4 regions of the Psychrosphaera sp. HA2-10 genome follow, and region 2 is predicted to be linked to each of the others. Evidence: predicted binding sites of a transcription regulator. Region 2 holds the regulator's gene; each other region holds the start of a gene.

The links. Region 2 encodes sigma-54, which starts transcription at its own class of promoters, with help from an activator protein. Its sites were predicted from a motif close to GTTGGCACGNNNNTNGNNT; they were not measured.
Region 1: fliE (flagellar hook-basal body complex protein FliE) is a predicted target of sigma-54. The motif match lies at 2,570-2,588, and genes of this name have one in related genera.
Region 3: ACZ1GV_RS06165 (DUF2884 family protein) is a predicted target of sigma-54. The motif match lies at 1,506-1,524, and genes of this name have one in related genera.
Region 4: ACZ1GV_RS04635 (DUF1328 family protein) is a predicted target of sigma-54. The motif match lies at 1,456-1,474, and genes of this name have one in related genera.

The regions. Positions count from the first base shown of each region.
Region 1 is NZ_CM146341.1:1,914,623-1,919,175, reverse strand. Features, by position in the region: gene ACZ1GV_RS08865 (sensor histidine kinase) at 1-1,029, shown strand, start outside; gene ACZ1GV_RS08860 (sigma-54-dependent transcriptional regulator) at 1,026-2,375, shown strand; gene fliE (flagellar hook-basal body complex protein FliE) at 2,633-2,986, shown strand; gene fliF (flagellar basal-body MS-ring/collar protein FliF) at 3,083-4,553, shown strand, end outside.
Region 2 is NZ_CM146341.1:2,370,067-2,374,619, reverse strand. Features, by position in the region: gene rapZ (RNase adapter RapZ) at 1-488, opposite strand, end outside; gene ptsN (PTS IIA-like nitrogen regulatory protein PtsN) at 491-940, opposite strand; gene hpf (ribosome hibernation promoting factor) at 1,032-1,319, opposite strand; gene ACZ1GV_RS10850 (RNA polymerase factor sigma-54) at 1,353-2,846, opposite strand; gene lptB (LPS export ABC transporter ATP-binding protein) at 2,899-3,624, opposite strand; gene lptA (lipopolysaccharide transport periplasmic protein LptA) at 3,640-4,128, opposite strand; gene lptC (LPS export ABC transporter periplasmic protein LptC) at 4,121-4,553, opposite strand, start outside.
Region 3 is NZ_CM146341.1:1,354,120-1,358,672, forward strand. Features, by position in the region: gene ACZ1GV_RS06160 (LysE family translocator) at 1-604, shown strand, start outside; gene ACZ1GV_RS06165 (DUF2884 family protein) at 684-1,463, opposite strand; gene glnS (glutamine--tRNA ligase) at 1,753-3,420, shown strand; gene ttcA (tRNA 2-thiocytidine(32) synthetase TtcA) at 3,465-4,358, opposite strand; gene uspE (universal stress protein UspE) at 4,481-4,553, opposite strand, start outside.
Region 4 is NZ_CM146341.1:999,545-1,004,097, forward strand. Features, by position in the region: gene ACZ1GV_RS04625 (DUF6404 family protein) at 1-174, shown strand, start outside; gene ACZ1GV_RS04630 (phospholipase A) at 179-1,231, opposite strand; gene ACZ1GV_RS04635 (DUF1328 family protein) at 1,555-1,731, shown strand; gene ACZ1GV_RS04640 (hypothetical protein) at 1,752-1,946, shown strand; gene ACZ1GV_RS04645 (TonB-dependent receptor) at 2,014-4,443, opposite strand.

The sequences.
Region 1 (4,553 bases), 460 kb from region 2:
CAAAACGACGATCTAAGTCACCTAGTTGATGTGTTACCAAATGGTGTCGTCGTTTTAGACAATAAAGGTATGGTTCAACAAGCGAATAAGTTTGCAATAGCCCTTTTAGGTGAACCTCTCGAAGGCGAGAAATGGCGTACTGTTATAGCGCGTTCATTTAAACCTCGCGAAGATGATGGTCACGAAGTATCTTTAGTTAATGGCCGTCGCGTTAAATTAGAAATTATGCCACTTAAGTCGGGCCAACTTATTGTAATGACCGACTTAACGGAAACCAGACAATTACAAGAACGTATCAGCCATTTACAGCGCGTTTCTGCCTTAGGACGAATGGTCGCAAGTTTAGCGCACCAAATACGTACACCTTTATCAGCCGCTATGTTGTACTCGGCAAATTTAGCAAACAATCGATTAAAATCAGAACAGCGCAGTAACTTCGTCAATAAATTGTCATCTCGACTTTCCGACCTTGAGAAGCAGGTTAACGATATGTTGATGTTTGCTAAGAGTGGTGAAAATCAAGTGCTAGAGCAAGTCTCATTGCAACAACTACTAACTAATGTTCATCAAAGCTCTGAAGCTATGGTGCAGCCAGTAGGTACAATGACGGTTGAATTACCTGAGCCAGATATTTTATTGCTTGCTAATAAAACAAGTCTTGCCAGCGCTATTACCAATTTAGTTCACAATGCTGTACAGGTCGTCGGGGAAGGCGTTCATATTCACTTAGCTGCGCGTCGAGTAGAAAACAACCCAAATCAAGTATGTATTTCTGTTGAAGACAACGGTCCAGGAATTGATGCTAGCTTAATTGATAAAATATTTGAGCCGTTTTATACAACTCGCTCTCAGGGCACCGGTTTAGGCTTATCTGTTGTGAAAACAGTAGCGCAAGCTCATCAAGGCAAAGTGGCTGTGAAGAATAAACTATCAGGCGGAGCCGTATTCTCTATTTATTTGCCAATTAAACTAGCACCACAAAACGAAATGCATTCAGTTGAAACTGTATCTCAGGAGGTTATCGCATGAACCAGTCACAAATATTAGTTGTTGAAGACGACTCAGGTTTACGAGAAGCGTTAGTCGATACACTCTCTATCGCAGGTTACTCTGTTGTGGAAGCCGAGTCGGCGGAAACAGCTTTGGTAAAACTAAAAGAAACTGTCATTGATTTAATCGTTTCAGACGTTCAAATGGGCGGGTTATCAGGTTTAGACTTATTGAAGTCGGTTAAAAAACTATACCCTAATACACCATTTTTATTGATGACGGCTTACGCAACTATTGACCATGCTGTTGAAGCGATGAAATATGGTGCTATCGACTATATGGCTAAACCATTTGCGCCAGAAGTACTGTTAAATATGGTCGGTCGCTATGCTCCGGTCAAACAGACCGATAGACATGATCCAGTTGTGGCAGATAAAAAGAGTATTGAGCTTTTAAAGTTGGCCGCAAAAGTTGCAGCTTCAGATGCATCGGTAATGATCACGGGTCCTAGCGGCTCTGGTAAAGAAGTGATGGCGCGATATATACATGACCAATCGCCACGTTCAGAGCATGATTTTATTGCGATAAACTGTGCGGCTATTCCGGATAATATGCTTGAAGCAACATTGTTTGGTTATGAAAAAGGTGCCTTTACCGGCGCAATACAAGCTTGCCCTGGAAAGTTTGAACAAGCGCAACACGGTACTATTTTGCTCGATGAAATTACTGAAATGGACTTGAACCTTCAGGCTAAACTTCTTCGAGTTTTACAAGAGCGTGAAGTGGAACGTTTGGGCAGCCGTAAAACGGTAAAACTCGATGTGCGAGTGCTTGCAACATCAAATCGAGATTTAGCGACGGCCGTTAAAGAAGGAAAGTTTAGAGAAGATTTATTTTATCGCCTAAACGTATTTCCGATTAAGTGGCTACCACTTAGCGCCCGCAAAGATGACTTACTACCAATCGCAGAACATCTTTTAAGTCGTTACTGCATTGAAACCGGTAGAGAAATTCCGGTAATTGGGGCCGGAGCTATGCATAAATTAATGCAACATAATTGGCCTGGTAATGTTCGCGAGCTGGATAATGTGATTCAACGAGCACTTATTCTTTGTACAGCCAATACCATTGAAGCTGAGCATATACTTGTGGAAGAGTTTGCTGTTGATAACATTGCAGCCAATATTCAGGCGACAACTCAAATTGACGACAGTGGCGACTTCAAAATGGAAATCCGCGATCAAGAGAACCGAATTATTCTTGATGCATTGCAAGCCTGCCATGGTAAACGAAAAGACGTAGCTGAAAAGTTAGGCATTAGTCCTAGAACCTTACGCTACAAACTTGCAAAAATGCGTGAGCAAGGTATTGAAGTACCTGCGTAACCGACTATCTAAGTTTGCCCGCTACTTAACATGATGAATGTTTAGCGGGCTTTTTTACGTTGTAGTCTCAATTTATGCTTTGATATCAGGCCATAAAATCACTAAAAAACAGTGATAGTCAAAACTCCGTCACTATCTAGCTATAGAATCCTCGTCAAAACAATATTTAAGTTGTTGATTTTTAATAATAATAAATTGGCATTATTCGTGCTTTATCTAGTTCAGTAAAGAAATGCTCCTGAATAGAGGACTCGATAATGAACATTCAAGCTAACAACTTATATGCAGAGTTACAAAGCATGGCGTCACAAGCGTCAAGCCAAACAATTCGTCCAAATAATGAGATCAATCCTTTTGCTCAGGCGCAAAAAGTCAATAACCCGTCGTCAGCTAATTTTGGTGAGCTATTAGAGCAAGCCGTTAATAACGTTAATGACTTACAAAAAACATCGGGCGAGTTAAAAAATCGATTAGAAATGGGCGACCGCTCAGTTTCTCTTGCTGAAACAATGATTGCATCGCAAAAAGCAGGCATTGCTTTTGAAGCAACGGTTCAAGTTCGTAACAAACTTGTTGAAGCCTACAAAACAATAATGAGCATGCCTGTTTAGGCTTTATTCAGCAGTTAAATATAGAATTAAGGGTTTAACGTGGCAGACGAACTAACTACTCAAATGACAACACCAGGACAAGATGTCTCTAACGATATGGTATCGCTAAACGGCGATATGGATAACGTTGAAGAGCAAAAGTCTGGTTTTTTAAGCGCAGCATCAAGCGCCGACTTATTACGCCAAGGTGCGTTGATATTAGCGTTAGTAATTTGTATTGCGATTACGATTTTCATTTTTATGTGGTCTCGAGAGCCTGAGCTTCGCCCGCTTGGTCAGTTTAATACTGAACAACTTATCGAAACACTAGATTTCCTTGATGCTCAAAAAGTTGAATATAAATTAGAGCAAAATACTATTTTAGTGCCAGCTGATGCTTATCAAGATATTAAATTGTCTTTGGCCCGTGGTGGTCTTTCTCAAGCGCCGTCAGAAGGTTCTGAAATTTTAATGCAAGACACTGGGTTTGGTGTTAGTCAGCGTATGGAAACAGAGCGACTTAAGCATAGCCGAGAGCAGCAATTGGCGAGAACGATTGAAGAGCTAAACTCAGTAGGACGTGCTCGAGTGTTACTGGCAATACCAAAAGAAAACATCTTTGCTCGTCACACTAAACAGCCTTCGGCCACCGTTGTTGTAACTTTACAGCGCGGACGCATGTTAAAGACCGAAGAAATAGACAGTATCGTGGATATAGTTGCATCAGCGGTTCAAGGTTTATCTACATCGCGTGTCACAGTGACCGACCAAAATGGACGTCTACTAAACTCTGGTTCACAAAATTCACTTTCTGCTCTTTCACGTAAACAATTTGAAATTGAGCAAAAACGTGAAGATGAATACTTACAAAAAATCAATTCAATTTTATCTCCTGTCATCGGGATGGAAAACTATACCGCGCAGGTTGATGTAACAATGGACTTCACGCAGGTTCAAGAAACACAAAAAACTTACAACCCTGACTTACCAGCGATTAGAAGTGAATTTTTGATTGAAGAAAACCAAACTGGTAGCGGGCCTGTTGGCATTCCAGGTGCATTATCAAATCAGCCACCATTAGAGTCTGATATTCCAGAAGAAGCTGGTAATGCGAGAAATCGTGGTGCAACTGGCCGTTCTCACAAAGAACAAACAAGAAATTACGAATTAGATCAGACAATTAGCCACAAGCAAAATCAAACAGGCGTGGTACGTAGACTGAGCGTATCGGTTGCTGTCGATTACATTGTTACAACAGCAGAAGACGGTACGATTCAAAAAACGCCTCGTTCACAACAGGCACTGGTTAACATTCGTCGATTACTGCAAGGCGGTATCGGCTTTGACCTAAACCGCGGTGATACGCTTGAGGTAGTAACAATTCCATTTAATAAGGTCGATGCACTGTCAACAGAAGATGTGCCTATTTATTTACAAGAGTGGTTCCAGCCAATGATAAAAACGGTTGCGGCTATGCTTGTTATCATTGTTCTTATTATCTTCTTAGTTCGTCCATTATTGAACAAGTTGATTAGTCCAGAAGATACAACCGATAAATATGAAGAAGATGCTCTCGGTGGTGTAGACT
Region 2 (4,553 bases):
GTAATAATAAGTTCTTTATCAGACTTCCCTAATATCTTTTCTCTCACCATCTCGGTTAGTTGATGAACATTTAAATCCGAGGTATCAATATATAAATCTGCTCTAGACGATAACCCATCTAAAAGCTTACTCTCCTGTGCGATTGCATCAGGTAATGACGCATCACCTTTGGTTAAAGGGTGTAGGCGTCTTGTTTCACTATAGCGACGAATTAATACGTCATCTTTAGCATCTATATATAGAACGGTCGTCTTTACGCCTTTAGGTAAGAAATCTAAATTATCCATTAACTCTTGTTCAGAGCTGGGTAAGTTTCTAACGTCAATACTGACGGCAACTTGAGGATAATTTTTAGATAAGGAGTGTGATAATGCAGGTAATAGATTAACCGGTAAATTATCTACGCAATAGTAGCCTAGATCCTCTAGTACTCTTAATACGACAGTCTTCCCTGAGCCTGAACGGCCACTAACGATAAATATATGCATGATTAAGCAGCTTCAATTATTTGGTAAAGATCATTATCAGTTTCGGCGCTTCTTATTTTACGAAGCATTTCTTTATTATCAAAAATCTCTGCGATTGATGCTAACGTATTTAAATGCACATCACACTGATCTTCGGGAACGAGTAACGCAAAAAATACGTCAACTGGTCTATTGTCTATTGCATCGTAATCAATGCCAGGGTGGATAACAATTAATACCGCCACTGGGCTTTCATTTGGTTTTATTTTTCCATGAGGAATAGCAACGCCATTTCCTATTCCTGTGCTTCCCAACTTTTCTCGATTCATCAAACTCGAGAGTATATCTGTGCAAGTGAGATCTGGTAATTTTGTACTCGCGATCTCTGCGATGTGTTCGAGGATCTTTTTCTTGCTTTGGCAATCTGTCAGCACTTTTGTGCACTCAGGTCGCAGGAGTAGCTTTACATTCATGGTTATCTTTTACTGCTTTACTCTTTTGATTTAAATCTCAAAAGATTGGTTAAAAGCACCGTCCATGGCGCTTTAAAATTAATAAAAAGAGTTAATGTCTAGTTAACTTTTCTTTATGTTTAATTACTTGACGGTCAAGTTTATCAATTAAGGAATCAATTGCAGCATACATATCAGTATGCTCGGATGCCGCAAATAGTTCACCACCATTTACGTGCATGGTTGCTTCTGCTTTTTGGTTGAGTTTCTCAACGTCTAAAATCACGTGGACGTTATTAATATGGTCAAAATGACGTTCTAACTTTGCAAATTTCGTATCAACATACTCTTTTAAAGACTCTGTTGCATCGACATGACGACAAGTTAAATTAATTTGCATATGCACTTCCTTCTGAATTGATAAAATGGATTGTTAAACCAATCGTTTTCTCTGGTTTGAAGGGGGAATGTTTAACGATTCCCGGTATTTTGCGATAGTTCTTCTGGCTACTTGGATGCCCTGTTCGGCCAGAATATCAGCAATCTTACTGTCACTTAACGGTTTTGCTTGGTTTTCTGCAGCAACTAACTTTCTTATTAAAGCCCGTATTGCAGTGGATGAACATTCACCACCATTTTCGGTGCTAACGTGGCTAGAAAAGAAATACTTTAACTCAAAGATTCCTCTGGGAGTGTGCATGAACTTTTGTGTTGTCACACGCGATATCGTGGACTCATGCATATCGACCATTTCTGCTACATCATTTAGAACCATTGGTTTCATCGCCTCTGGTCCGTATTCAAAAAATGCTTGTTGTTGTTGCACGATACAATTAGATACCTTCAATAAAGTGTCGTTTCTGCTTTCTAAACTTTTAATAAACCATTTTGCTTCTTGTAAGTGTGAACGAACAAATTGCGCATCAGAGCTATTGGTTGAAGTTTTAGACAGTGAAGCATATTGTTCGTTCACTTTAATTTTAGGCATAGAATTAGGATTTAGCTCTACTAACCAACGACCTTTTTTCTTTACGACGGTAACATCTGGAATTACATAGTCAATTTCGTCTTTTATAACTAGGCTTGCGGGATTTGGATTCAGTTGTTGAATCAAGTCTAGTGCTTCTTTTAATTCTGATTCTTTTAATCTTGTTTTGCGAATTATAGTGCGATAATCACGGTTCGCTAAGAGGTCGATATTTTCAGCAATAAGTTCAATAGCCTCTTCACGCCAAGGTGTGTCAGGACTATATTGCTTTAACTGAACCAACAAGCACTCTTGTAACCCTCGCGTTGCAACACCAATGGGATCAAAGTGTTGGATGCGTTTTAAAACCGCTTCAACTTCCTCTATCTCAACATCTTCTATGTCTACAGACTCAACGATATCCTCAACAGATACCGTCAAAAAGCCTTTGTCATCAATAGCATCAATAATGGCTGTTGCAATAGCTAAGTCATGTTCGGAAAAAGGGGATAGATTTAATTGCCATTTTAGATGGTCTTGAATATCAACAGTTGTTTCACCTTGATAAACGGTGTCTTCACCGTCGTAAGCAGGGCCTGAGCTTGCAGGAGCTGCGCTCATGTAGTCATCCCAACTGGAATCTGTGGGCAAGTCATCACTTATGGTCTGATCTTGTATATTTTCGTTTGTATCGCGTTCTTCTCGCGTCCACTCGATATCGTCGTCGTTAGATGAAACAGAGGCTTCATTTTCATGACGATCATGGTTGTCCTGTGGTAAATCGATTTGTTCAACTGAGCCATGCTCTTCATCAGCTTCCAACAAAGGATTACTATCCAAGGCTTCTTGGATCTCTTGTTGCAATTCTAATGACGACAACTGCAACAGACGAATAGCCTGCTGTAATTGCGGGGTCATTGTTAACTGCTGACCCATTTTAAGTTGTAATGTTGGTCTCATTTGATCCCAGTAAAGTACTGACTAAAATAAACTTATTCGTGCTACCAAAATATCAAAGTTTGAACTGGTCACCAAGATAAACTTTCTTAACTATGTCACTTTCTAGCACTTGAGCCGGAGTTCCCTCAGCAATAAGCTCTCCATGACTAACGATATAGGCTTTTTCGCAGACATCAAGTGTTTCACGGACATTATGATCGGTAATAAGTACACCAATTCCCTTTGCTGTTAATTGTTGAATTATTTTCTTTATATCTATGACAGATATAGGATCAACACCCGCAAAAGGCTCATCTAATAGAATAATTTTTGGATCGGCAGCCAATGCCCTTGCAATTTCTACGCGGCGTCGCTCACCACCAGACAATGCCATGCCAAGACTATCGCGAATATGATCAATATGGAATTCAGCAATTAAGTCATCAAGCAAATCAGCTTGTTGGTTTGCATCGATATCTTTTCGCATCTCTAGTACCGACATTATGTTTTGTGAAACTGTCAGCTTTTTAAAGATAGACGATTCTTGTGGTAAATAACCAATGCCTTTGCGAGCTCTTACATGCATCGGTTCGTGACTCAAATCGATATCATCAAGCTGAATTAAGCCTTTATCGTTAGGCACTAAACCAACAATCATGTAAAAAGTTGTTGTTTTACCGGCGCCATTTGGTCCTAACAAGCCAACTACTTGACCAGCTTCTACCGACAAGCTCACATCTTTAACAACTTGACGACTTTTATAGGATTTGGCTAAGTGCTTTGCCACCAACTTGGTCATATTTAATTTCTCTACTTAATTATTTGGCTGTGTTTTTTTCGTTTTTATCGTAGTAGTTACACGACCACCTGTGGACTTGTCGCCATCAGCTTTGACTCTTTGTGCATTTAAATCAAATACGATATTACCACTTTCAACAATCGAGCTACCTTGCTTATATTTAGCTTGGCCATTCAATTCTAAAATACGCTCATTAATCATATAAACGACTTCTAATGCTGTGGCCTCTAATGCTTCGTTATTAGGATCATTTTGCAAAAAGCGAGCAGGTTTGCCTTTTGCTATTAGTTTTTCGCCTACGCCGTCTTTTGTAATTACATATAATTCATCAGCAGTGATCGTGAGCGTCCCTTGTTGTATTTTTACGTTACCGCTGAAATACATAGTGTTATTTTTGTAATCAAGATCTTGGTTTTTAGAATCAATAATCAGATCGTCGTTAGCAAAAGCGTTAACGCCAACAAACGCAAGCATAACAAGCGTCATCTTGATGAATTTAGTCATTTTTCGTCCCTTTTAAAATTGTTCTTACGTGATGTTTAAGTTTCACTGTTTGAGCTTTAAGATCGGCAGTTAGACCTTGCCCTTCAATAGTTGTTTTTTCACCGCGAATTATAATTGGCTTGTCGGTCTCAACGACTTGAGTGTCGAGATCTATTTCTAAGTATTGGGTTTCAATACTGGTTACGAGTTCGTTATTGGTTAACTGGTACATTTTAACGTTACTGTCTAAGGTTAGTCGGCCATCTTGAACACTGCCAAGATCTGCGGCTAATCGCCAAAACGGAGCATTGTTTTGATAAATAATAAATTCGGGCTGCTCGAAGTAAGTCAAAGCTAACTGGGCGTAGTGTTCCATTTTTTGTGAGAACACCTCTTGCTTTAAAGTACCGTTTTTGTCGAACATTTCTTGATGCAGTAATGTTGCA
Region 3 (4,553 bases), 1.0 Mb from region 2:
ATTTGCAGTTGCAAGCCCAGGTCCCGACTTTGCGATTGTTATGAAACATTCGATTCAATATGGCAAGCGGACAGCATTGATAACCTCTGTAGGTGTTGGTAGTGCTATTTTTGTTCACGTTGCATACGCTTTAGCGGGCATTGGTCTAATTATTAACGCAACGCCTTGGTTATATGACTTATTAATTATTATTGCTGCAAGTTTTTTGATTTATCTTGGTATTGGAGCTCTACAATCACAGGCCCTGGTATCAACTGCAGCTATTAAAGAGTCAAGTAACCCTGAACTGTCTGATAAAAAGGCATTTTTACTAGGGTTTATGACCAATGGTTTAAATCCTAAAGCTACTTTGTTTTTTTTGTCTTTATTTACTGTTGTTGTATCTATTGATACGCCTATGATAATTAAAGGTGCTTATGGTATCTATTTGGCTTTTGCAACAGCGGCTTGGTTTTGTGGACTGTCACTTGTTTTAAGTCGTCCGTACGTACGAGATTTGTTTAGTCGGAATGCGTATATTTTTGATCGCGTTATGGGACTGATTTTAATATTGTTAGCAGTAAATATTCTATACAGTGAGTTTGGTGCTCGGTTTGGTATATAACAAAGGTCGGTATTTTTGTACTAACCTTTGTTACAGGGCTGAATGTTTATTTAAGTAGAAATATTCCGATGGTTAGTTGCTACTTTGTGTGAGTCACTTCAATCAAGTCGAAGTCACGTAAGTTTTTGTGCGCTTTTTGAATACGATTTTCTAGAGATGCTAAAGCATCTACTTTTTTACAGACCACATCGGCTTTTGCTTCTAATTGAGTAGCTCTAGCTTCAATTTCCTCTTCAATATTTTTTTCGAGGTTTTCTAGTTCACTAAAGTCGGTATCGCCACTCGCAATTGACGTACCTATTAATTGCAAAACACCGCCTATTAACGACGGAAGTGCTTGTTCTACCACTTCTTCAATAGCTCTATCTAACTCTTCATCAGCAAAGTCCATATTAAATTGACCTTCATCAAAAGTATAATAGCCGTCCTGCTGTGCAAATTTGTTCTCAAGTCGCTGTTTTACATTTGCTAACTTCGCATCAAGTTTCGTTGAATCGCCAAACTGACCAAGTCCAGCATTGATTCCGTCAAAAGCGATACCAACCGCTTCCAATGCTATTTCAGTAATAGTAGGAATTAGTGAACGAGTCTCAGTAGAGAATTCTTTTATTAAAGCTGAGTCGCTTGCGCTTAGCTCAAGCTTTTCGCCCTTATAGAATATGGTTTCATTGTTATAAATGTCGTAAAGGGTTTGATTGTTTTTAATGACTAAGATGTGGTCAGGGGTGATCGATACTTTATTTTGAAAAGTAACATCACATTGTTTATTTACTACGCCATCATTGTGGGCTTGAGCGTAGTTGCTCGATAATAGAAGAGGTGAAATTAAGCAACTTACTAATAATGAATTTTTTAACATTTTATATTTCCGTGATATTTGTATGTAGATTTACAGAATAGATATCAATCTCTGTGCCACTTGTGAGATTCCTTTGTTATAAGGGTTTCAGGTCAATTTATTGCATTACTACACTTTGGACAACACTTAAAGTTTGGTGATATCCGCCAAATATTAGGGTATTTACTCATTGCGTTCTATTGAAGATTTATTTGCTTTAAAAGTATTCGATTGATGGCATTTTGCTTGGTGTAACCGCAGACCATAGTGGTATACTCAAATTAATTAATAGTTTTATAAGGGTTTATAAATGGCGGACACAGAAAATCGCCCATCGAATTTTATTCGCAACATTATTAATGCGGATTTAGCAGACGGAAAGTATGAGACTACGCACACTCGATTTCCTCCAGAGCCAAATGGTTTTCTTCATATTGGTCATGCCAAGTCGATTGTACTAAATTTTGGTATTGCACAAGATTATAAAGGGCTTTGTAATCTAAGGTTTGATGATACTAATCCAGAGAAAGAAGATATTGATTACGTTAATGCTATTAAAGAAGACGTAAACTGGCTTGGTTTTCAATGGGATGGTGATATTTGTTACTCGTCTAACTATTTTGATCAACTTTTTGGTTATGCCGAAGAACTAATTAATAAAGGCTTAGCTTACGTAGAGTTTTCAAGCCAAGAAAAAATTCGAGAAATGAGAGGCACCTTAAAATCACCTGGTGAAAATAGCCCTTATCGAGATACTAGCCCTGAAGAGAATTTAAAGCTGTTTCATGACATGCGAGATGGCAAGTTTAAAGAGGGTGAATGTTGCTTACGCGCTAAGATTGATATGAGCTCAAGCTTTATTTGTATGCGTGACCCTGTTATCTATCGAATTCGTTTTGCTCACCATCATCAGACCGGTGATAAGTGGTGCATTTATCCAATGTACGATTTTACTCATTGTATATCGGACGCAATAGAGAACATTACACATTCATTATGTACATTAGAGTTCCAAGATAACCGACGTTTATATGACTGGGTGTTAGACAATATAAGTATCGAATCACGTCCACACCAATATGAGTTTTCAAGATTAAATCTCGAATATACAATTATGAGTAAACGTAAACTGAATACTCTTGTTACCGATAATCATGTAGAAGGCTGGAATGATCCACGTATGCCGACCATTGCTGGCTTAAAACGTAGAGGTTATACACCAGGCTCTATTCGTGAGTTTTGTAAACGTATCGGTGTGACTAAGGTCGATAACATGGTTGAGATGGGCATGTTAGAAGCTTGTATACGTGAAGACTTAAACGAAGCGGCACCTCGCGCTATGGCCGTCGTTGATCCTATTAAGTTAGTTATTGAAAACTTACCGGAAGACCATATCGAGTGGATTGATGCACCTAATCATCCAAATAAAGAAGAGATGGGTACGCGTAAAATCCCATTTACAAAAGAAATCTTTATTGAGCGTGAGGACTTCCGTGAAAGTGCAAATAAAAAATACAAACGCTTGGTGATAGATAAAGAAGTTCGCTTACGTAATGCTTATTATGTAAAAGCTGTCCGCTTTGATGCTGACGATGCTGGGAACGTGACCACAGTATATTGTGAATATGACCCGACCACATTAGGAAAGTTACCTGAAGATGGGCGCAAGGCAAAAGGTGTTATTCACTGGGTGTCTGCATCAGAAGGGGTTGAAGCGGAAATTCGTGATTACGACCGTTTATTTACCGTTCCTAATCCTGCGGCTGAAGAAGACTTCACTACAGTGTTAAATCCAGAGTCGTTAGTCATTCGAAAAGGTTATATCGAACCAAGTTTAGTTAACGCGGCACCTCAACAAGGTTATCAGTTTGAACGCTTGGGTTATTACTGCTTTGACGGTAAAACTAACGAGCAAGGCCAACTTATATTTAATAAAACAGTTGGTTTAAGAGACTCTTGGGGTAATTCAGAACAGTAATATTGCTGTTATAAAAAAAAGGAGGCTTTCGCCTCCTTTTTTATTTATACATGTGTAACATCAATGATAAGTGACTCATCTATATTTGATGATGATACCGTTGCCTCAGAAAACTCATACGCTTTACGTTCTTCACTTCTATCAATAGGTAAGTTTTTAAAGTCAAACAAATCGCCATCAGCTAATTGGCTCACACTGACACTTTTTATCGAGCTAAATATGTTTTCAATTCGCCCCGGAGTTTGTTTATCCCACTCGGTTAACATCGCCTTAATTGACTGTCTTTGTAGGTTTTCTTGAGAACCGCATAGATTGCAAGGAATGATCGGATAGTTTTTGTGCTCTGCAAGTTTGATCAAGTCTTTTTCACGACAAAAAGCTAGCGGGCGTATTACTACGTTACGTTTATCATCAGAACGTAATTTAGGTGGCATGGCTTTTAATTTAGCACCGTGAAACATGTTCAAAAACATAGTTTCAACAATGTCATCCATATGGTGACCTAGTGCGATTTTTGTTGCTCCAATGGACTCTGCAAAAGAATATAAAGTACCCCGTCTCAAACGAGAACAAAGTCCGCAGGTCGTTTTTCCTTCAGGTACTTTTTCTTTTACAATGGAATAAGTGTCTTTATCAACAATGTAGTAGGGTATGTCTAATGACTCGAAGTACGCTGGCAGAATATGCTCTGGAAAACCAGGCTGTTTTTGGTCTAGATTAACAGCGACAATTTTAAAGTCGATAGGTGCTGACTTTTGTAAACTAATTAGGATATCTAACATTGCAAACGAGTCTTTACCGCCACTTATTGCAGCCATAACAACGTCTGACTCCTCAATCATATTATACTCAGCTATTGCTTTGCCAACTCGACTTCGAAGTCTTTTTTCAAGTTTATTTTGTTCGTGAATAGCTTTTCTTGGATCTAAATCTGTCATGGATAATGAACTGCAAAATAATAAATGGTCGCGTATTTTACCTATGCTTAAACATTTAATAAATAGTAAAGAGAGAGCAAAAGCGATAAATCATCGCCTTTGCAGTAATATTGGTAGGGGAGCTAAAGTTTTACTGGGCAAACAAAGTCTGAGGGCTTAATGGCAAGTAAATCGCAGTTGATATTATCTATTACA
Region 4 (4,553 bases), 1.4 Mb from region 2:
GCGTTACATTCAGACATCACCATAAACTTATTTGCGATTATTTTTTTATTTAGCACAGCATATAGTTTTTTTATGACCATCTCATATCGACAATTAAGCAAAATATTAGAGCTCCCAAGTTGGGAACTCTATTTGTCCGAAAAGCACAAAGTTGAAGCTTCAAATATTTCTTAACAGATTAAAAAATATCATTAACAGCGATACCAAAGCCAATTTTCTGCTGTTTATGGTTATAATCAATTAAGCTCTCGCCATATCCGCTGAAATACTGCGCAAAACCAACTAAACGAGATGATCCTGGAAACGGAAAAGAATAGTTTAATTCAATAGAACCATTGCCGGTATTCCAATTGTTACGAAGGTTAAAAGAAAGCTTGTGCTCATCATTAAAGGCGTATGCACCAAATAGTTCGTAGTACCCCAAGAATTTATGAATATCAGGATTGTCATCACCAGATGGGTCTAACGGGCTGGTTTTTTCATTTTCTTTTAATCGATACCAAGGCTTGATGCCTACAGCGAAGTCGTCTTTTTCATAAACAACAGAGGCCAGTATACGGTTCCAGCTTCTTGAAAGTAGCTGTGTTTGACCATTTGACTGATGTTCAAAGTGCAATGTAAAGGCCATGTTGCCGTCGTTAGGCTTCCAAGGAAGTGGCGCAACATAAAATATTTCCGGCGTGTAGTTTGTTTCACGAAAAGGTTTGGAAATCTCATCAGAATAGACTTGCCACCAAGCTTGAATTGTCATGGCAAAGTATAATCCGTCACCAGGTATAAACAATGTGCTACTTCTTAACGGCACTTTAAAACTAATTTGATACTTGGACTCATATTCCTCTAATTGCCCTGAAATAAGCTCATTGCTTTCATAAGGCTTTCTATTAAATCGATCAGATATAGTAAATGGCAATATATAACTTTGCTTATGAGGAGTAATAACAAAAGGATTTAACTCTGTGGTCCGTTCGTTAATGATACGTTGTGCAAGTCGCCCTTGCTTAATTCCACGGGACAATATGCGAGTTTCACAGTACCGAAAAATTAATTTGTCGTCTGCAGATACAAAACCGGTTTCTTTTAGTGTTTGCGCACAGGCTTTAATTTTTTGCTCAAGTGCAATTTCTTCCGGGGTTTTTACTATATCGTCTACTCCTGCAGCCACGGGCAATGCCGCAAGCGCTGATAGTAATAGCGTACTTATCTGGAGCTTTCTTAAAGGTGAAGACATGGATATCCCTAAATAAAATGGCGAGATGACTACAACAAGGCACTCATAATAAAAGAGTTTTACGTATTAATGCTAGTTTGGTTTGAAAAAGTTGCAGGGTAAGTGTGAATATTTTTTATATTGTTCAAATAAATTATTTCTCCTACTATCAGTCGAAAAATGAATTTCAACTACAACCCATTGTTAATAATATGTTTTTTACTTATTTTTTAATGTTTTTATAAACTGGCACACAAGTGGCAACATATAAATCTGTAAACAAATGAATTTGAATTTTTAAACAAGAATAAGCAGCAACATTAAAGTTTATTTAAGGAGCATGCATGTTATCTTGGATCATTACGTTTTTTGTGATTGCAATTATTGCCGGTATTTTTGGTTTTGGTGGTATCGCTGGCGCTGCAACAGGTATTGCAAAAATTCTATTTTTCATATTTTTAGTCGGACTTGTGGTTTCTATAATTTTGAATGCATTCCACGGACGTAAAACAAACCTTTAAAGGTAAACAGGAGATATATTATGAAGTTATTAAAACTATTATTTATCGCAACACCATTAGTATTATCAGCATTTGTTCTGCAAGGGTGTGAAAAAGGACCAGGCGAAAAAGCCGGTGAGAAAGTTGATGAAGTAATGACTGACGCAGGTAACGCCATTGAAGATGCGTGTGAAGACGTAAAAGAGAAAGCGGATGCGAAGGATAAAGACTGTTAATTCAGTTAACCTTTAGCCGAAAAGAAAAGCCTGCATTAGCAGGCTTTTTGTTTAGATGTGCGCTTGATTATAAGTCGAATTGATAGTTGACTTTAACACCTACGCTTCTTGGTTTAATGACATAGTGACCATAAGTACGACCAAGTTCAGTCAAATCTTTATTTTCACTTGCGAAAACAGCATTTCCTGACCAAGACGGGTCTCGTCTGTTTGCTGTGTAAGCGTACTTGTTGAATAAGTTATCAACGTAGGCGGTTATCGACCAATTGTCATCAGACAGGGTTGCCGAGAGGTTGCTTAACGCGTAACCCGGTAATATTTCTCCATCAGCTCTTAAACCAACCTTAGTATAAACATCACTCTGAGCCGTTAGGCCGTAATTTACAATTAGTAATTTGTCGTTAAGTACGTCTGTTTGGTAGTTCACTCCAAATGTAAATTGTTGTTCAGGTGCGCCAGGCAAACGGTCACCATCTTTACCATCATAAAAGTCTTGTAACGCAGAGCCAGCATCACCTGCAACTTTAAACAGGAATGGTGCATCTTCAGTTAGCTCAGCTTTTGCATAAGAAAAGCTCGCAAATATTGCCCAGTCTTTCAAAAGCGTGGTTCGCGAAGACAATTCAAAACCTTGAGACTTTGCTTTACCGGCATTCAAAGTTATTGGCTCGGCACCATTAACGGTAGCGGCACTAATTTGAGCATCATTCCAATCAACGTTAAATATTGATGCGTTTAAATGAAGCTTGTTGTTAAACCAAGTACTCTTCAGCCCGAGCTCTGTATTTTGTGTTGTATCTGGTTGATATTCAACTTCATTTGGCAATGCGCATACCTGTGCAGTTACTGGATCGGTACAAGCAATGATGCCGTTACCACCGCCAAGTCTGAAACCTTCACTAACGGTAAAATAACCAATTACATTGTCGTCGAATTGATAGCTAGCGTTAAATTTAAAAAGATTACCAGAATCAGAGGCGGTAACGGTTTCAAAATGAAGATCGTCCAGAGTAACCACAGTATCAACATCTAATGGGGCTGCTGCTGCGGATACAGTATTTACATCGTATTTATATAGACGAGTGCCGAGTGTTAATTCCAATTGTTCAGAAACCGCGTAAGTAAGCTCTCCAAATAGAGCGGACTCTTTGCTTTTGTTAAATCCAGTCGCTATATATTCAAGATCGTAATCTAGGTTTTCGTAATCATCGTTATACCATTCAAGTGTTGCGCCTGGCATATATTCACGGTCATCGAAGTCATACTGTGAGTCAGAATAAAAAACACCCACGATCCAATTTAAATTTTGCTCATTATTTGATACTAATCTGAACTCTTGGCTAAAAGAATCGCCTTCTCCAAAGTCCCGAGTGTAGGCAGGGAAGTCTGCATAGCCGGTCCAAATATCCTGCATTAGGAGATCAGTTTGATCACGTTGTCCGGTTTGTTCAAATTTTGTAAACCCAATCGCAGAAACCAGCTCGGCATAACCTAGGTTTAACGATAACTCAGCGCTAACAAGGTGATCTATTTGCTCACCAGGCTCTTCGTATCGCATTACATTTTGATAAGGTTGAACAAACGATGATAAAGGATTTTCTGCTGATAGCGTATTAAACTGATCAATGGCGTTGCCACCAACTTCTTTGTTTTGATATATGTAATTTATCGATGCGTTAAAATTGTCCGTCGGTGCCCACCTTACGGCGACCCTTGCGGTTAAAGTATCTTCAGTGTTGGCATCTTTAACGGTTTTTAAATTTTCATTAACGGCACTTGAATCACTCCAGTCAGGATCAGCTGAAGATTGTCCCGGAGTTTTTAGTACAGTGGTGTAATCAATAAAACCAGGGCTGGATAGTTTATTAACATTAAACCTAACGGCTAATTCGTCTTGAATAAGTGGCAGATTAATAATTGCGCTCGCTTCAGTGCCTAAATCTTCGCTTTCAGCCAAAGAAAAAGTATCTAATGACACGGCCATATTGCTCTCGTCTAACGCTGGTTCGTTTAAAATATAACGAATCGCACCACCGAGCGAGCCAGTTCCATATAATGTTCCTTGTGGGCCAATTAATACTTCAACACGCTGTATATCAATTAAACGTAAGTCGGTATCAAACGCAATATCGCCTAAATAGGTGGCTACCGTACCGCCATCGGCAGCACGGTCTGAACTATTGGTATTAAGTCCACGAACAATAATTGAAGCACCTTCACGGCCACCTTGATCAGCAATTGTTAATCCTGGCACCCAACGAGCCATATCTTCTTGAGAATAAATATTCTGTTGTTTCATGATGTCACCGTCAAGTGCAGAAATATTCATCGGCACTTCTTGTACGGTTCCTGATCGTCGACTCGCAGTTACCTCAATTTTTTCTATTTCCTTAACGCCTTTGCTTTCATTGCCTGTGGCTGCATAAATATTAAAGCTTGATGCAATGGCTAATGACAGAACTGACGATTTAAAAAGAAAGTGTGAGGTGTGATGCATTTATATTCTCCAGTGAATAAATATATTAATTTTGTGCATAATTATATTTCATTTTTGTTTCGTCAATTAAAAGTTAAGTATTAACTCTAATTTATTTTCATGCGGGTTAT